DNA from 2 places in the Micromonospora sp. CNZ280 genome. Region 1 is predicted to be linked to the other one. Evidence: predicted binding sites of a transcription regulator. Region 1 holds the regulator's gene; the other holds the start of a gene.

Region 1 (9,349 bases):
GCGGGGTGCGCGAGCGCCGGTTCGAGCAGCGCCGCTCCCGCCGGGTGTGCCCTCCACCCGGTGTACGCGTTCTCGGCGGCCTCGGCGGCGACCCCGCGCAGCAGGGTGACCAGCTGCGACTCGATCGCCGTCCGCAGCTCGGCGGCCGGGGCGGGCCGGCCGGTCACCGCGGCCACCACCCGGTCGCGCAGCCGGCCGATCCGCGCCTCCAGGGTGCGGAAGAACTCGCCGGTGCCGACGAACTCCTGCCAGCGGGCGAGCACCTCGCCGCGGAGCAGCCGACCGTCGCGCAGCCCCTGCTCGACCGTTCGGTGTGCCCCCCGGTACGCGGCCCGGACCCGCTCGTCGAGCGCGTCGGCGGCGGCCACCTGCTCCTCGGCGGCCTCGGCGAGCCCCTCGACGGTGGGGTGCAGCGAGGCGAGCGCCCCGTCCAGGGTCTGCCGGACCACGGCGGCCCGGGCGTCCGCGTCGGCGGCCAGCCGGGCGAACCAGCCGGCCAGCGGCGCGGTGACCCGGTCGGGCAGCAGCCCCTGGCCGTCGACCCAGGTCTCCGGCAGCACGAAGAGCGGCGCCGCGCCGAGATCCTGCGCGCCGAGCATCTCGGACAGGTGGGCGGCGACCTCGTCGGTCGCCTCGGGCGGCACCCGGTCGAGCACCATGGCGATCACCGCGCCCCGGGACCGGGCGCTGCGCAGCAGTTCCCAGGGGACCGCGTCGGCGTAGCGGGCGGCGGTGGTGACGAAGAGCCAGAGGTCGGCGGCGGCCAGCAACTGGCCGGCCAGGGCCCGGTTGGCGTCGACCACCGAGTCGATGTCGGGCGCGTCGAGGAAGGCCAGGCCGGCCGGGAGCGCGGGGGCGGTGACCAGGTGCAGGGTGCGCGGGTCCTCGCTCGGCTCGTTGGTGCGGGTGAGACCGGGCAGCAGCTCGCCCTGGCGGAACCAGGCGGCGTCGGCCGGGTTGCAGACCAGCACCGGGGAGCGGGTGGTCGGCCGGAGCACGCCGGCGGCGCTCACCCGGGCCTGCACCAGGCTGTTGACCAGGGTCGACTTGCCCGCGCCGGTGGATCCGCCGACCACCACGAGCAGCGGCGCGTCCAGCCGGGCGAGCCGGGGGATGAGGTAGTCGTCCAGTTGGTCGGTGAGGGCGGCGCCGGTACGCCGGGCGGGCGCGGCCGAGGGCAGGACGAGCGGGAACCGGGCCGCCCCGATCGCGGCCCGCAGGCCGGCGAGCGCCGCGGGCAGGCTGTCGTCACCGGTGGTGGCGGGCGGGTCCTCCCCGGCGTCCGTGGGGCCGGTGCGGGCGGCGACGGCGGGCGAGCCGGACTGGGTGGCGGGATCGCCGTGCGTCGTCACCGCTAAAGCGTGCCCGACCGATGCAAGGGAAGACAACTGACGAGTAGCTGTGTCGGACTTGCGTCAGCCAGACTCAACCTCGATTTGACGATCGCCGGCCGCGTGGCACTATTGAGTCAAGTTCACTCAACTTGTGGTGGGGTCCGGCAGCGGGCACCCGCCGGACAGTTCAGCGGGCGGTGCCCGTCACCTGCTCAACGTAACGAAGCGAGGAAGCGAAGATGGCACGTGCGGTCGGTATCGACCTCGGCACGACGAACTCCTGCGTCAGCGTCCTGGAGGGCGGTGAGCCCACCGTCATCGCCAACGCGGAGGGCTCGCGGACGACCCCGTCGATCGTCGCGTTCGCCCGCAACGGCGAGGTGCTCGTCGGTGAGGTCGCCAAGCGCCAGGCGGTGACCAACCCGGACCGGACGATCCGGTCGGTCAAGCGGGAGATCGGCACCAACTGGTCCGTCGACATCGACGGCAAGAAGTACACCCCGCAGGAGATCTCGGCTCGGACACTGATGAAGCTCAAGCGGGACGCGGAGGCGTACCTGGGCGAGCAGATCACCGACGCGGTGATCACCGTTCCGGCCTACTTCAACGACGGCCAGCGCCAGGCCACCAAGGAGGCCGGTGAGATCGCCGGCTTCAACGTGCTGCGGATCGTCAACGAGCCGACCGCGGCCGCCCTGGCGTACGGGCTGGACAAGGGCTCCAAGGAGCAGACCGTCCTGGTCTTCGACCTCGGTGGCGGCACCTTCGACGTGTCGCTGCTGGAGCTGGCCGAGGGCGTCATCGAGGTCAAGTCGACCAGCGGTGACAACCACCTCGGTGGCGACGACTGGGACCAGCGGATCATCGACCACCTGGTGAAGACCTTCCGCGGCGAGCACGGCATCGACCTGGCGCAGGACAAGATGGCCCTGCAGCGGCTCCGGGAAGCCGCCGAGAAGGCCAAGATCGAGCTGTCCGCCGCCACCACCACCAACATCAACCTGCCGTACATCACGGCCGGCGCCGCCGGCCCGCTGCACCTCGACGTGACGCTCAGCCGCGCCGAGTTCCAGCGCATGACGCAGGACCTGCTGGACCGCTGCAAGGGCCCGTTCGAGCAGGCCGTGAAGGACGCCGGGATCAAGATCTCGGACGTCGACCACGTCATCCTGGTCGGTGGTTCGACCCGGATGCCGGCCGTGACCGACCTGGTCAAGCAGCTCACCGGCAAGGAGCCCAACAAGGGCGTCAACCCGGACGAGGTCGTCGCCGTCGGCGCCGCACTGCAGGCCGGTGTGCTCAAGGGCGAGGTGAAGGACGTCCTGCTGCTGGACGTGACCCCGCTGAGCCTGGGCATCGAGACCAAGGGCGGCATCTTCACCAAGCTGATCGAGCGCAACACCACGATCCCGACCAAGCGCTCCGAGGTCTTCACCACGGCGGACGACAACCAGCCGTCGGTGCTGATCCAGGTCTTCCAGGGTGAGCGCGAGATCGCGGCCTACAACAAGAAGCTCGGCACCTTCGAGCTGACCGGCCTCCCGCCGGCGCCGCGCGGCGTGCCGCAGATCGAGGTCACCTTCGACATCGACGCCAACGGCATCGTCAACGTGCACGCCAAGGACCTTGGCACCGGCAAGGAGCAGAAGATGACGATCACCGGCGGCTCCTCGCTGCCGAAGGACGACATCGAGCGGATGCGCCGGGACGCCGAGGAGCACGCGGAGGAGGACAAGCGCCGCCGCGAGGAGGCCGAGACCCGCAACGTGGCCGAGGCGCTCCAGTGGCAGACCGAGAAGTTCCTGGCGGAGAACGGCGACAAGCTCCCCGCCGAGAACAAGGACCAGCTCAACGAGGCCCTCGGCGAGCTGCGCGGCGCGCTCGGCGGCAGCGACATCGAGAAGATCAAGTCGGCGCACGAGAAGCTGGCCCAGGTCTCCCAGCAGGCCGGTTCGCTGCTCTACGCCCAGCAGGCCGAGCAGCCGCAGCCGGGTGCCGAGGGTGCCGGAGCCGGTGCCGGCGCCGGGGCGACCGGCGGTGCGCAGGCCGGTGGCGCCGACGACGTGGTCGACGCGGAGATCGTGGACGAGGACAAGAAGTGACCTTGCCCCTCGCCAGTCGAACTCCACGCACAGGGATGAGGTAGCCGTATGACGGAGAAGCCACGAGCCGCCGACCCGGGCGCCACCGGGTCGGCGCCGGGTGGCTCCGCGCCCGCCGAGCAGGCCGCCGGCGAGAAGCCGCGGGTCGTCATCCGCAACAACCGCAAGATCAGCGAGACGGTCGAGCCGGACGCGGCCGCCGCCGACGCCGGGACGGACGTCCCGGCCGAGGGGCTGGTCGAGGAGGCCGAGGTCGTCGTCGACGAGATCGAGGTCGAGGCCACGCCCGCCGAGGGCTCGGCGCCGGGCGGTCCGCCGGTGGTGGACGCGCCGGCCGAGCCGGCGGAGGGCGGCGCCGGCACCGGTACGCCGCTCGCGGCCGAACTGGAGGCGCTCCGCGCCGAGCTGGACGAGCGGACCCGGGACCTGCAGCGGGTGTCGGCGGAGTACGCCAACTACCGCAAGCGGGTGGACCGCGACCGGGGCCTGGTCACCGAGCAGGCCACCGGGGCGGTGCTCGCCGCGCTGCTGCCGATCCTCGACGACCTGGACCGGGCCCGCGAGCACGGCGACCTGGTCGGGCCGTTCGGCTCGGTGGCCGAGCAGCTCACCACGGCGCTCGGCAAGTTCGGGCTGACCGCGTTCGGCGAGCAGGGCGACCCGTTCGACCCGACCCGGCACGAGGCGGTGGCGCACCAGACCTCGGCCGACGTCACCGAGCCGACCTGTGTGCAGATCATGCGACGCGGCTACCAGATCGGCGAGCGGCTGCTGCGGCCGGCGCTGGTCGGCGTCGCCGACCCGGAATAGATGCGAATGAGTGACCGGACCGCCCCGCCCGCCGACGTACGACGGGCGGGGCGTCCGGGCCAGGTGGGCCGGGAGGGGGTGGACCGGTGAGTTCCAAGGACTGGATCGAGAAGGACTACTACGCCGAACTGGGCGTGGCGAAGGCCGCCTCCGCAGACGAGATCAAGAAGGCGTACCGGAAGCTGGCCCGGGAGTCGCACCCGGACCACAACCCGGGTGACCCGAAGGCGGAGGAGCGGTTCAAGGCCGTCTCCGAGGCGTACGCGGTGCTCGGCGACGAGGCCAAGCGCCGGGAGTACGACGAGATGCGCTCGCTGTTCGGCTCGGGCGCGTTCCGGCGCGGCGCCCGCGGCGCCGGCCAGCCGGGCGGGATGCCGTTCGACGTCTCCGACCTGTTCGGCGGCGCGGCCGGCGGGGGTGACCGGCGCTTCGGCGGCGCCGGCTTCCAGGATCTGTTCAGTTCGATCTTCTCGGGTGGCGGCGGGGGCGGGGCGGCACCCCGCGGGCCGGCCCGGGGGCGGGACGTCGAGGCCGAGGTGGCGCTCGACTTCGGCGACGCCGTACGCGGGGTGACGCTGCCGCTGACGCTGCGCGCGCCCGGGGTCTGCGACACCTGCCACGGCAGCGGGGCCAAGCCCGGCACCCAGCCGCGCACCTGCCCGGTGTGCCACGGCGCCGGCGTGACCACCCGCAACCAGGGGTCGTTCAGCTTCTCCGAGCCGTGCCGCAACTGCCAGGGCGTGGGCACGATCGTGGAGGAGAAGTGCCCGGAGTGCCAGGGCACCGGCGGGGTCACCAAGACCCGCACGCTCAACGTCCGGTTCCCGGCGGGGGTGGCCGACGGCCAGCGGATCCGGCTGGCGGGGCGGGGTGAGCCCGGCGAGCGGGGTGGCCCGGCCGGCGACCTGTTCGTCCACGTGAAGGTCCGCCCGGACGAGCTGTTCGGGCGTACCGGCGACGACCTCACGCTGACCGTGCCGATCACGTTCGCCGAGGCGGTGCTCGGCACCGATCTGCGGGTACCCACGCTCGACGGCGCGGTGACCCTGCGGGTGCCGCCGGGCACGCCCAGCGGCCGGATCCTGCGGGCGCGGGGCAAGGGGGTGGTACGCCGCGACGGGCGGGCGGGTGACCTGCTGGTGACGCTCGACGTGGTGGTGCCCGCCGGAGTGTCCGACGAGGCGCGGGCGGCGCTGGAGTCCTTCGCCGCGCAGACCCCGCCGGCCGCCCGGGAACATCTCGACGCGCGGGTGCGTCGGTTCAGTTGACCGGTGGTGGAGTGCACGCGGAGGTGAGTGGCATGTCGGGCGAGTTCGTCGGCTCGGACGACCCTGCCTACGAGGCCAAGGTGCTGATGATCTCGGTGGCCGCGCGGATGGCGGGGATGCACCCGCAGACGCTGCGCCAGTACGACCGGTTGGGCCTGGTGCAGGCCGGCCGGGCGGCCGGCGGCGGGCGCCGGTACAGCGTCCGGGACGTGGTGCTGCTGCGCGAGGTGCAGCGGCTCAGCCAGGACGACGGCATCAACCTGGCCGGGGTCAAGCGGATCATCGGCCTGGAGCGGCTGCTGGAGCAGGCCCAGCAGCGGGCGGCCCAGCTGGAGGCGGAGCTCGACGCCGCGTACCGCCGGATCGCCGAGCTGGAGTCGCTGGCCCGCTTTCCGGGCCGAGACCTCGTGCCCACCAACCGCACCACCACCGCCCTGGTGGTCTGGCGACCCCGCCGGGGGCCCGACCGCTGACCACCGCCGACCCGGGGACCGCTCTGCCGGCCCGGTCCGCTCGCCGGAATCTCGGCGCGGGCCGGGCCGGCTTAGTTATGGTGCCAATAGGTCCTATCCGCTTAATCCGGACCTAACCTTCCGACCCGGTGAGGGGGAGCAGGTGGCGGAGCCAGCGAAGAAGGTGGCGGAGCAGGCGGAGCAGCGACTCGACAAGGTGGCCGAGACGGTCCGGGAGAAGTTCGACGAGATCCTCGACGGCCGGTTCGCCGACCAGGTCGACCACGGCGTCGACAAGGGGCGGTCCGACACCCGCCGCCGGGAACAGGGCGGGCCGGTTCGCTGACGACCGGTACGCCGACGTGCGGGCCGGGACCCACGGGGGGTCCCGGCCCGTTCGCCGTTCACGACCTGCGGGCCGGGACGCCGTGATCCCCGGGGCGGGGGTCCCGGCCCGTTCGCCGTTCACGACCTGCGGGCCGGGACGCCGTGATCCCCGGGGCGGGGGTCCTGGCCCGTTCGCCGTTCACGACCTGCGGGCCGGGACGCCGTGATCCCCGGGGCGGGGGTCCTGGCCCGTTCGCCGTCTGGCCTGGTTGAGATCAACTCGGTGTGCGGCGAACCGGGGTGTCGACCGCGCGGGTTGGCGCGACATCCCGCATCCGGAGTCGATCAGCGAGGGGCGGCGCCACCTCAGCCGATGCGGCGGTTCTCCCGGACCAGGCCGCCCTCGCACCAGTCGCGGTAGACGAATAGATCCGGCCGGGCCAGCAGCACCCGGCTGTTGTGCGCCCAGGTGCGCATCAGCTCGTCGCCGTCCCGCTCGGCCTGCTCGACCAGCTTGCGGAAGCGCCGCTTCGGGTGGGCCCGGAAGTTCGTCCGGATGCCGTCGGCGGCGTAGATGTAGAGGCAGTGCAGCGCGAACCGCCGCGCCGGGCAGGCCGGGTCCATGGCCAGGTCGAACAGGGTCATCACCAGCCGGTCGCCGGAGACCAGCAGATCCCAGTCGGGGGGCATGGAGGACAACGGCACGGAGTCGGGATGGTAGGCCCACGCCCGCAGCTCCGCCGGGGACGGGTCGACCGGGTTCGCGAACCCGTGGAACGTCGACTCCTGCACGCTCACCGGCCAACCTTCCGCTCTCGCCCGCGGGAGCACGCTCCCACGAACCCTGGCTGCTGGGGCGACACGGTAACGCGCCACCGGTGACCGGCGGTAGACCCTGGCGGCAGCAATTCGGCAACCGTTGGCCCGGCCGGGCCGACCGTACGGTCGACCCGGCCGTCCGGGGGCAATGCGCAGGTCAGTCCGGCACGGGTGCCGGCTGGGCCCGCTGCGCCGCGCCGCGCTGGCGCACCCAGCGCTTGAACCACGCGAAATCGGGCAGCCGGGCCAGCATCGGCCCGGTCACCACCGTGATCAGGACGTACGCCGTGGCGAGCGCCGCCAGCTTCGGCTCGACGCTGCCGGCGGCCACCGCGAGCCCGGCGATGACGATGGAGAACTCACCGCGCGGCACCAGGGCCAGGCCGGCCCGCCAACGACCGGGTTCGGCGATGCCGACCCGGCGCGCGGCCAGGTAGCCGGTGAGCGTCTTCGTCGCCATGGTGACGATGGCCAGCCCGAGCGCCGGCAGCAGCACCGGCGGGATGTCCCGCGGGTCGGTGACCAGCCCGAAGAAGACGAAGAACACCGCGGCGAAGAGGTCCCGCAGCGGGGTGAGCAGCTCGGTCGCGTGGTGCGCCACCGGCCCCGAGAGGGCGATGCCGACCAGGAACGCGCCGACCGCCGCGGAGACCTGGAGCTTGGCCGCCACACCGGCCACCAGCAGCGTCATGCCGAGCACGCCGAGCAGCAGCGCCTCCGGGTCCTTGGCCGACATGAAGGCGGAGATGGCGTTGCCGTAGCGGATGGCGAGCACCAGCACCAGCAGCACGGTGCCCACCGCGACGGCGAGCGTGATGCCGCCGCCGAGCAGGCCGGTGCCGGCCAGCACGGCGGTGACCAGTGGCAGGTAGAGCGCCATGGCCAGGTCCTCGATCACCAGGACCGACAGGATCACCGGGGTCTCCCGGTTACCGAGCCGGCCCAGGTCGCCGAGGACCTTCGCGATCACGCCGGACGAGGAGACCCAGGTGATGCCGGCGAGCACCAGCGCGGCCACCCAGTCCCAGCCGAGCAGCAGCGCGAACGCCGCGCCGGGCAACGCGTTGAGCACCCCGTCGATCAGGCCGGCCGGTGCCGCGGAACGCAGGTTGCCGACGAGTTCGTTCGCCGAGTATTCCAAGCCGAGCATCACCAGCAGCAGGATCACGCCGATCTCGGCGCCGACGGCGAAGAACTCCTCGCTGGCGGTCAGTGGCAGCAGGCCGCCGTGCCCGAAGGCGAGCCCGGCGAGCAGATACAGGGGGATTGGCGAGAGGCCGATCCGGCGGCTCAGCCGGCCGAGCAGGCCCAGCAGGAAGAGCAGCGCGCCGACCTCGACGAGCAGTGTTGTGGTCTCGTGCATCCGCGCCTCAGCCGTCCGGGTCACTGTCGGCGAGGATGGCGGTCACCCCGTCGAGACCCTTGCGGGTACCGACCACGACCACCACGTCGCCAGCGGCGAAGCGGAAGGACGGCTCCGGCGAGACGATGACCTCGCCGTGGCGCAGCACCGCCACGATCGAGGCACCGGTGCGGGTACGCGCCTGGGTGTCGGCCAGCTTCCGGTTCACGTACTTCGAACCGGCCGGAATGGCGACCTGCTCGGTGAGCAGCCCGGCGGCCTGCTCACGCAGCCCGGAGAGCTGGCCGAGCATCAGCGACGCACCGAGGATGTCGGCGAGCGCCTCCGCCTCGTCGTCGGTCAGCGGGATGTCATGCTGACATGAGTCGGGATCGTCCGGGTCGTAGAGGACGAGGTCACGACGGCCATTGCGGTGGGAGACCACACCGAGCCGGCGCCCGGACTCCGTCATCAGATCGTGACGGACCCCGATGCCCGGGAGGGCGGTCTGTTCGACACGTACACGCACATTGACAAGGCTACCGCTCGCTGTCAGTCGTAGATCTTGGTACGAAACGACCCCTCCAGGGGCATTTTGTCGCCAAGATTACGAGTGGTCCGGTGGGGAGGGGCGGGGCGTGACGTAGGTGCCCTTGCCCTGGTGGCCTTCGATCAGCCCTTCCGCCTGAAGGATCAGCAGGGCGGAGCGCACCGGCTCGGCCGAGACCCCGTATTGGGCGATCATCTCGCGCAGTGACGGCAACTTGTCGCCCGGCGCGTATTCGCCTGAGCCGATCTTGTCGCGGATGTCCTGGGCGATGCGCTGACGGTCGGATACTCGGGGCATGGGCGGCAACTCCTGGTAGGCCCCAAGATCTTCCCACGCCCGTCGCCC
Region 2 (9,349 bases), on a different contig from region 1:
GCGGGCGGCGGCACCACCCAGGTCTTCATCGGCCTTGGCCGGCGCGCCGGGGTGCGCCCGCAGGACCTGGTCGGGGCGATCACCGGGGAGACCCGGGTCAGCGGCCGGGACATCGGCTCGATCGAGATCGCCGACCGGTTCTCCCTCGTCGAGGTCCCGTACGCGGTGGCCGACGAGGTGATCGCCGGGTTGCGCGGCAGCACCATCAAGGGGCGGAAGGCGACCGTGCGCCGTGACCGCGACGGCGACGAGCGTCGTTTCGACGGTGGTGACCGGCGTGACCGCCGGGAGTTCGACGGCGACCGGCGGGAACGCCGGGACCGTCGCTGAGGCACCCGCACCGATGCGCCGGCCACCGGCGGCATCGGTGCGTCCCGCGGTCAGGCCGCCGCAGGCCTCACGACCGCTGCCGCGAGCCGGCGGCCAGCCGCTCGGCGTGCTCCTGCTGCACGGCGCGGGCGGTGACCAGGAAGTCGACGATGGTGGCCAGTTGGTCGCCGTCGTAGCGGGCGAGGGCGCGCAGGCCCGCCTCGCCGAGCGGCCGGTAGATGTCCCGCTCGGCGGCGTGGGCCGACTCGGTGGCGGCCACCAGGACCCGGCGCCGGTTCTCCGGGTCCCGGGTACGGGCCACCAACCCTGCCCGCTCCAGCCGGTCGATGACCGTCGTGGTGGCCGCCGGGCTGAGCCGTAGCGCGGCGGTCAGCTCCCCCGCGGTCAGCGGTCCGCGGTCCAGCACGACGTCCAGGGCCCGCAGGTCGGTGCGGTTGATGCCGAGTCGCACCGCCGCCGCCTCGTCGAACGCGTCGAAGCTCTGTTGCAGCAGCCGGATCTGCCGGGCCACCTCGCGAGGCACATCACTTTTCGACATTCGAATCTTTCTGCTAGCGTTCGTTTCGACGATCGAACATTAGCAGGAGGTTCTCCCGTGACCGACGACGACCGCACCGAGATCCGGCAGCTCTTCGACCGGCTACTGGCGGCCTGGACGGCGAACGACGCCATCGCCTACGGCGCCTGCTTCACGGCGGACTCGGACTACGTCTCCTACGACGGCACCAGGGCGGCCGGCCGAGCACCCATGCAGGCGACTCACGACCAGCTCTTCCGGGGAGTGCTCGCCGGCTCCGCGCTGGTCGGCGAGGTGGAGTCGATCCGCCCGGTGACCGACGACGTGGCGATCGTGCACGGGACCGGGTCGGTGCTGATGCCGTGGCGGTCCCGACTGCCCCGGCGCCGGCTGTCCCGGCAGACCCTGGTCGCGGTCCGCACCGCGCAGGGGTGGCGGTTCACCGCCCTGCACAACGGTCGGGTCCGCCCGGTCCGGATTCCCGCCCCCGGGTCGGCGCCCGCCCGACTCGCCCAGGCGATGGCCCGCGGGGCGCGCACGCTCGGGCTCGGCCGGCCGGTGGCCTGACCGGCCCCGACGGACGGATCGGGGGCGCGGGCGAACCGCCCGCGCCCCCGATCGGGCCGGTCCCCTGTCAGGCGGCGGCGAGCGCCGGTCCGTCCAGGGACTCCGCGTCGAGCTCGGCCGGGCGCAGCGCCAGGGCGAGCACGTCGGCCACGTCGGCCAGGGTGTGGATGGTCAGCGCCTCGCGAACCTCGGTCGGCAGGTCGTCCAGGTCCGGCTCGTTGCGCTTCGGGATGATCACCTCGGTCAGGCCGGCCCGGTGCGCGGCGAGCAGCTTCTGCTTCACCCCGCCGATCGGCAGCACCCGGCCGGAGAGGGTCACCTCGCCGGTCATCCCGAACTCGGGCCGCACCGGTCGCCCGGTCACCAGGGAGGCCAGCGCGGTCACCATGGTTATGCCGGCGCTGGGGCCGTCCTTGGGCACCGCGCCCGCCGGGAAGTGGACGTGGATCCGACGTCCGGCCAGGGCGTTCGGGTCGATGCCGAAGCGTCGCCCGTTCGACCGCAGGTACGACAGCGCGATGTGCGCGGACTCCTTCATCACGTCGCCGAGCTGGCCGGTCAGGGTAAGCCCCGGCTCGCCCTCCATGCTGGTCGCCTCGATGAAGAGCACGTCCCCACCGGCGCCGGTCACCGCCAGGCCGGTCGCCACGCCGGGCACGGCCGTCCGCTCCGCCGACTCCGGCGTGAACTTGGGCCGACCCAGGTAGCGGGCCAGGTTGTCGGTGTCCACCTCGACCGGGGACGGGTCGTCGGCCAGCGCTACCGTCACCTTGCGCAGGATTTTGGCCAGGGCCCGCTCCAGCTGCCGGACGCCGGCCTCCCGGGTGTACTCCCCCGCGATCCGGGCCAGCGCCTCGTCGGCCACGGTCACCTCGTCGGCGGTCAGCCCAGCCCGCTCCCGCTGGCGGGGCAGCAGGTGGTCGCGGGCGATGGCGACCTTCTCGTCCTCGGTGTACCCGTCCAGGGTGACCAGCTCCATCCGGTCCAGCAGCGGGCCGGGGATGGCCTCCACCACGTTCGCGGTGGCCAGGAAGAGCACGTCGGACAGGTCGAGGTCGACCTCCAGGTAGTGGTCCCGGAAGGTGTGGTTCTGCGCCGGGTCGAGCACCTCCAGCAGCGCGGCGGCCGGGTCGCCGGAGTAACCGGCGGCCAGCTTGTCCACCTCGTCGAGGAGCACCACCGGGTTCATCGAGCCGGCCTCGCGCAGCGCGCGGACGATCCGGCCGGGCAGCGCGCCGACGTAGGTGCGCCGGTGACCGCGGATCTCCGCCTCGTCCCGCACGCCGCCCAGGCTGACCCGGACGAAGTTGCGGCCCAGCGCCCGGGCGACGGACTCGCCGAGGCTGGTCTTGCCGACGCCGGGCGGGCCGGCGAGGGCGAGCACCGCGCCGGAGCCGCGCCCGCCGACCACGCCGAGGTTGCGCTCGGCGCGGCGGTTGCGCACCGCGAGGTACTCCAGGATGCGGTCCTTCACGTCGGGCAGGCCGGCGTGGTCGGCGTCGAGCACCGCGCGGGCCGCCGCCAGGTCGGTGTTGTCCTGGGTACGCGTGTTCCACGGCATCTCCAGGACGGTGTCCAGCCAGGTCCGGATCCAGCCCGCCTCCGGGGAGGCGTCGCTGGCCCGCTCCAGCTTGCCGACCTCGCGCAGCGCCGCCTCGCGGACCTTCTCCGGCAGGTCGGCGGCCTCGACCCGGGCCCGGTAGTCGGCCGAGCCGTCGGGCTCGTCCTCACCGAGCTCCTTGCGGATCGCGGCGAGCTGCTGGCGCAGCAGGAACTCCCGCTGCGACTTCTCCAGCCCCTCGCGGACGTCGTTGTTGATCTGCTCGGTGACCTCCTGCTCGGCCAGGTGCTCCTTCACCCAGCCGACCAGCAGCTCCAGCCGGGCGGTGACGTCCGGCGCGGCGAGCAGCTCGCTCTTCTGGTCCAGGCTCAGCCAGGGCGCGTACCCGGCGGAGTCGGCCAGCTCGGAGAGGTCGGTCATCCGCTCCATCGCGTCGATGACCTGCCAGGCGCCCCGCTGCTGGAGCACCGAGGTCATCAGGGCGCGGTACTCGCGGGCGAGTTCCCGGGCCCGACCGGCGGGAGCGGGTTCGGACAGTTCGGTCGCCTCGACCCAGAGGGCGGCGCCGGGCCCGGGCACGCCCGAGCCGATCCGCGCCCGGGACAGGCCGCGGATGACGGCGGCGGGCTCGCCGCTGGGCAGCCGGCCGACCTTCTCGATGGTGGCCACCGCGCCGACCGGGCCGTACTCGCCGTCGAGGCGCGGCACGGCCAGCAGCTTGCGGTCGCCGGTGGCGCGGGCCGCGTCGACCGCGGCCTGGGTGGTCGGGTCGAGGGTCACCGGGATGACCATGCCGGGCAGCAGCACGGCGTCGGTCAGGGGAAGTACCGGAAGAGTTGCCATCGAACACCTGCTATCGCGTTGTCTTGAGCCTGTCTCGCTCAAGTAACAAAGCGTTCCCCTTGTTCCGCCGTGTGACCCAGACCACTCCCGGCCGCCGGACGTGCCGCAGGCGATCGTCACCGGCCGGAGCACGCTGGAGATCGCCAAGCAGCCGCACATCTCGGTACGGACGGTCATGCGGATGGCGGCGGCGCTGCTGCGCGAACTCCGGGTGTCCAGCCGGCGGAGGCCGGGCACGCCGGCCTGCTCGGCCGGTGAGCCAACCGCTTTCCCGGTCGCCGCGATTTGCACAGTGAAACGACCCGCCGAAATGAAAACAGCGGAATTGTTGCGGGTGCGCCGCGGGATGGGTCAAACTTTGACCACACCCCGCCGCACACAGGGAGTATTCGGCGATGGCAAGAAAAGTAATCACGGTGCTGACCGACGATCTCGACGGCGGAAAGGCCGACCGGACGGTCGAGTTCGGTCTCGACGGCGTGGCGTACACCATCGACCTCTCCGACGAGAACGCGGGAGTCCTCCGCAAGGCGCTGGACCCGTACCTGAGCGCCGGCCGACGGATCGGCCGGGGCACCGCCGAGACCGGACGGGCACCCCGCCGGGCGAGCGGAACCGGCGCGGGAATGGATCGCGAGCAGAATCGCGCCATCCGGGAATGGGCCGCCAAGAACGGTTTCCAGATTTCCGAGCGGGGCCGGATCCCGGTCGAGGTCGTCGAGGCGTACAAGAACCGCTGAGCACGGCGGGACGCGGTCCCGCGGGCGGGGTCGGGCCGGCGCACGGTCCGGCCCCGCCGCTCGCTGTCCGGGCCAGGGTCGCCCGGTGCCGCGTCGGGGCGGTGCGGAGGCGTACGCCCCGCACCGCCCCGGCCGGCGCTCGGTCAGTTGACCTCGATGCGTACCGCGTCGAAGGCCGGAGTCTGGTTGGCCCGCTCCATCATCGGGATCCGGTGCGACCCGTCACCGGCCCAGACCGCGCACTGCGCGGTGCCGGACTCGGGCAGCCCCGGGATCTGGATGGTGACCTCGTCCGGCTCGGCGCCGCCGCGGCTGTCCTCGGTGGCGACGAAGAACGCGGGCACCTCCTGGGGCGCCGGCGGCTGGTCGAGGCTGTCCAGCATCCGGCAGGCGGTGTGGAAGTGGCCCCGGACCAGCCCCTGCTCGTTGAGCAGCGAGCTCTCCACGTAGTAGCCGCCCTGGCCGGCGGCGAGGAAGCGGTCCCGGACCAGGTTCCGGGTGGAGACCCGGAGGGTGAACGGCTGGTTGGCGCCCACCTGCTCGGGGAAGTCGGTGATCAGCAGCGACGGGTTGTTCGCCGCGGCGCCGACCTCGCCGAACGCGGTGCTCACGCAGCGGTTGCCGTTCTGGAATCCGTCGTGCGGCTGCAACTGGCTCTCGTCGCAGTCGTTCGCCAGCACGCCGAGCCCGGCACCCGGACCACCGTTGTCGCCACCGCCGTTGTTGCCGCCGCCGTTGTTGTTACCGCCGCCGTTGTCGCCACCGCCGGTGTTGCCGCCGCCGTTGCCGGTCGGCTGCACCTGGCACTCGGCGAGCTGGCGCAGCCCCTGCGGGCGCGGGCCGAACCGGTCGATCGCCGTGGTGATCCGGTCCAACGTCGCCCGCCGCTTGCCGGCCAGCGGCTGCAGGATCGCGTTGCGGATGAACGCCTCGCCCCGGTCGCCCTCGGCGGCGAGCCGGCGGTCGGCCTCGGCGATCTGGGTCTGCAGCAGGCTCAGGTTGCGATCCACCTCGGCCCGGGCCCGGCGGGGCACCTCCGGCAGCTGCCCGGCCACGTCCGGACACGCGATCGCGGAGCCGCCGTTGGGCGCCTCGCCGTCGCGGACCTCCTGGCACTCCTCGAGCGTCTGCTGGCCGTCGCCCCAGTGGTTGCGCACCCACCGGCCGTTCTGCCAGGTACGGGTGGTGCCGTCCCGCCCGCTCGGCGCGGTTGCCCCGGGGCTGGGCGCCACGCAGGCCGCGGCCGCCGGCCGGGTCCGGTTCGACCGCCGGTCCTCGGCCGACGAGATCTGGGTGACGGCGACGACGCCACCGAAGACCGCGAGCGTGCCGACGACGGCCAACAGCCGCTTGCTCCGCGCGTTACCGGATGACCGGCGCGCCCGTGTGGACCTGCGCATCGAATTGCACTCCTTCTCGATCCGGTACTTGATTCGTGACCTCGGCGGACCGACGGAATTGAGGTGGCACGCCCCGACGGAAACCGTCCGGGCGGACCGGTGGCATGTCGACGACCGACGATGCCCTTTCCGCACCGTCTCCCGCGCCGGTGACGCGGATGGGGAGATCCTGTCCATTCCCGCAGGAGTACGAAGCGGCGGCCGCCACGGTTCAATGCGGATCGGACAAAAATTCGCGGCCGGTCGGGACGGCCGCACCGGAGATACGGTCGGTGCCGGAACGCACCCGGGCGCGCCCGGGTGGACGGAGGAAATCAGTCCACGCAGAGGTGGTCGAAGGCGAAGCCGTTCTCCAGTTCGTCGCGTCGCGCCCGCAGGCCGCGGATCTCGGCGCGCAGGTCGTCCCGGGAGACCAGCGCCGGCGCGTCGCCGTCCAGCCCGGCCAACCGCTCACCGACGGCGACCGCCGCCAGGTCCTCGGCGAGCCGGGCGGCGTCCACGCCGCAGGAGAACCGGTGCTCCCAGACCGACACCCGCTCCACCAGGCAGGCGCCGGGGCGCACCTCGACCCAACTCCAGCCCTCGGCCGGCCCGTCCTTCCAGGTCACGTGCAGCCCGCGCACGATCGGGTCGGCCAGCCGGCGCGCCACGTACGCCTCCACGGCCGCCGCCCGGGCCAGCGCGCCGAGGTCGTTGACGTGCCCGGTACGCCCGTCGGGCAGCCGGCCGAGGATGTCCCGGAAGCCCACCGCCGTCTCCCCCGGCAGGCCCCCCTCGGCGTACCCGCGCGCGTCGATCACGTACGCCACGATCCGCCGGCCGTGGTCGGCGGCCCGCAGCGTCGGCGACTCGATCCGCAGCACCTCCAGGCCGACGGCCGCGCCGACCGCGTTCTTCATCCGCTCGGTGCGCTGGGCCGCGGAGCCGGCCGGCGCGGGAGGGCCGATCTCGACGGCGAACAGCGGTCGGCCGCTGTCGCCGGCGCACACCACGAAGTCGACGCCCTCCCGGATGGCGGTGCTCCACTGGTTGCCGGTGATGCCCGGCGGGCGGCGCTGCACCAGGTCGCCCATCCGGCGGTCGGCGTACACGACCTGCCCGGCCCGGGCCAGCACCGGGGCGCGGCCGTCGTCGGTCGGGATCGGGCGCAGCCAGGAGGTGTGGTCACTGCCGGTGCTCGTCATCGCCTGATCCATCCGTCGTCCGTGGGCCGGCCCGAGTCTAGGCCGTCGATCATGGTCGTCGCGTCGTCGGTGCGGCCGACTCCGCCCGAGCCGGGCGCGGCACATCCGTCGACCAGGACGATCACGGTGGGCGCCTGCGCACCGGCCGGTCAACGACCGGTGACGGCACTGCGGGCCGTCGGGCAAAACCGGTTGAGCGGCGCGGGGTGGCCGGGCTGGGATGGGCCGGTGACCGTATTCCTCGCCACTGAGCGGCTGGTGCTGCTCGAGTTCACCGAGGCCGACGCGGACCTGCTAATCGAGTTGGACAGCGACGCCGAGGTGATGCGCTACCTGACCGGCGGCCGCCCCACCCCGCCGGAGGTGGTCCGCGACCGGACCCTGCCCGCGATCCTCGCGCTCTACCGGCGGCCGCCGGGCCTCGGCTTCTGGGCGGCCGTTGACCGGGCCGGCGGCGAGTTCCTCGGCTGGTTCGAGTTCCGCCCGACCCGGGACGGCGAGGTCCGCGAGGTGGAGCTCGGCTACCGGCTGCGCCGCTCGGCGTGGGGTGGTGGCCGGGCCACCGAGGGCTGCCAGGCCCTGATGGAGAAGGGCTTCACCGAGCTGGGCGTGCAGCGGGTCACCGCGAACACCATGGCGGTCAACGCGGCCTCGCGCCGGGTGATGGAGAAGGTCGGCCTGCGGCACGTGCGCACGTACCACGGCGACTGGCCGGAGGCGATTCCCGGCTCCGAGCACGGCGAGGTCGAGTACGCCCTGACCCGCGACCAGTGGCTCCGCGACCGAGCCGACCGGAACGCCGCCTCCGGGTACCCGGCATGATCGACGGCGGGCGGGCGTAGGGCCTCCGGGCAGGAGGGGGTTCGGGATGCGGGTGGTGTCGCTGGTGCCGTCGCTGACCGAGGCGGTGGCCCGCACCCTGCCCGGGCTGCTGGTCGGCGCCACCGACTGGTGCACCCACCCGGCCGGGCTGGACGTGGCCCGGGTCGGCGGCAGCAAGTACCCGGACCTGGACCGGGTGCTCGCCCTGCGGCCGGACGTGGTGCTGCTCAACGTCGAGGAGAACCGTCGCGCCGACGCGGACCCGCTGGCCGCGGCCGGGGTGCCGGTGCGGATCACCTACCCGCGTACGGTGGACGGGGCGCTGGCCGAACTGGCCGAGCTGCTGGCCGAGCTGGGTGCCCCGGCCGAGCCGGACTGGCTGCTCGCCGCCCGCCAGGCCTGGGCGGACCTGCCCGCGGTCCCGGCCCGCCGGGCAGTGGTGCCGGTCTGGCGGAAGCCGTGGGTGGTGCTCGGCGCCGACACCTTCGCCGGCGACGTGCTGCGCCGGCTCGGCGTACGCAACGTCTACGCAAACCACGCCGAGCGCTATCCCCGGCCCGGCCTCGACGAGCTGCGCGCGCACCCGCTCGACCTGGTGGTGCTGCCGGACGAGCCGTACCGGTTCACCGAGCGGGACGGGCCGGAGGCGTTCCCGGGCATCCCCTGTGCCCTGCTCTCCGGACGGCACCTGACCTGGTACGGCCCGTCGCTGGCCGAGGCGCCGGCGGTGCTGGCCGCCCAGCTGGCCCGACCGGTGGTGCACCCGGCCGGTTGACCGGGCGCCTCAGCCTCCCGCTGACGTCGACCCTCAGCCGCCCGCCGTGCGGCGCTCACGCCGGGCGGCGACGATGCTCCAGCCGATGGCGACCGAGAGGGTCAGCACCACCACTGCCAGGGTGATCCAGACCGGCAGCTTCCCGACCGGGGTCTCGGACAGCAGCAGCTTCAGCCCGGCGAAGGCCAGCAGCACGGCCAGCCCGTACCGCAGGCAGCCGAAGTGACGCAGCAGGCCGGCCAGGCAGAAGTAGAGGCTGCGCAGACCGAGCACCGCGAAGGCGGTGGCCGTCCAGACCACGAAGGTGTTGGTGGTGATGGCCAGGATCGCCGCCACCGAGTCGATCGCGAAGATCACATCGGTGGCCTCGATGGCGACCAGCGCCACCAGCAGCAGGGTGGCGTGCCGACGGCCGCGTACCCGCACGAAGAACCGGTTGCCGTGGAAGCTGGCCTCGGTCGGCACCAGCCGGCGGAAGACGCGCACCGCGAGGTTGTGGTCCGGGTCGACGTCCGGCTCGCCGCGCACCGCGAGCCGCCAGCCGGTCCAGATCAGGAAGGCGCCCAGGATGAACCCGACCCAGGCCAGCCGGTGCAGCAGTTCCGCGCCG

What was found. The regulator HspR, encoded in region 1, represses chaperone genes until heat shock. The targets are predictions, from matches to a motif close to TTGAGTNNNNNNNACTCAA.
Region 2: lon (endopeptidase La) is a predicted target of HspR. The motif match lies at 3,842-3,860, and genes of this name have one in related genera.

Annotation. Positions count from the first base shown of each region.
Region 1 covers NZ_JAAOYP010000001.1:2,135,918-2,145,266, forward strand. The annotation lists gene FHX32_RS10155 (ABC transporter) at 1-1,352, opposite strand, end outside; gene dnaK (molecular chaperone DnaK) at 1,574-3,436, shown strand; gene grpE (nucleotide exchange factor GrpE) at 3,485-4,246, shown strand; gene dnaJ (molecular chaperone DnaJ) at 4,333-5,514, shown strand; gene FHX32_RS10175 (heat shock protein transcriptional repressor HspR) at 5,547-5,987, shown strand; gene FHX32_RS10180 (hypothetical protein) at 6,130-6,312, shown strand; gene FHX32_RS10185 (hypothetical protein) at 6,660-7,091, opposite strand; gene FHX32_RS10190 (cation:proton antiporter) at 7,270-8,475, opposite strand; gene FHX32_RS10195 (cation:proton antiporter regulatory subunit) at 8,483-8,983, opposite strand; gene FHX32_RS10200 (winged helix-turn-helix domain-containing protein) at 9,062-9,301, opposite strand.
Region 2 covers NZ_JAAOYP010000004.1:167,244-176,592, forward strand. The annotation lists gene FHX32_RS27920 (DEAD/DEAH box helicase) at 1-330, shown strand, start outside; gene FHX32_RS27925 (MarR family transcriptional regulator) at 398-868, opposite strand; gene FHX32_RS27930 (SgcJ/EcaC family oxidoreductase) at 926-1,414, shown strand; gene lon (endopeptidase La) at 1,482-3,818, opposite strand; gene FHX32_RS27940 (histone-like nucleoid-structuring protein Lsr2) at 4,214-4,558, shown strand; gene FHX32_RS27945 (hypothetical protein) at 4,702-5,958, opposite strand; gene FHX32_RS27950 (PDDEXK family nuclease) at 6,273-7,142, opposite strand; gene FHX32_RS27955 (GNAT family N-acetyltransferase) at 7,371-7,964, shown strand; gene FHX32_RS27960 (helical backbone metal receptor) at 8,011-8,739, shown strand; gene FHX32_RS27965 (TerC family protein) at 8,773-9,349, opposite strand, start outside.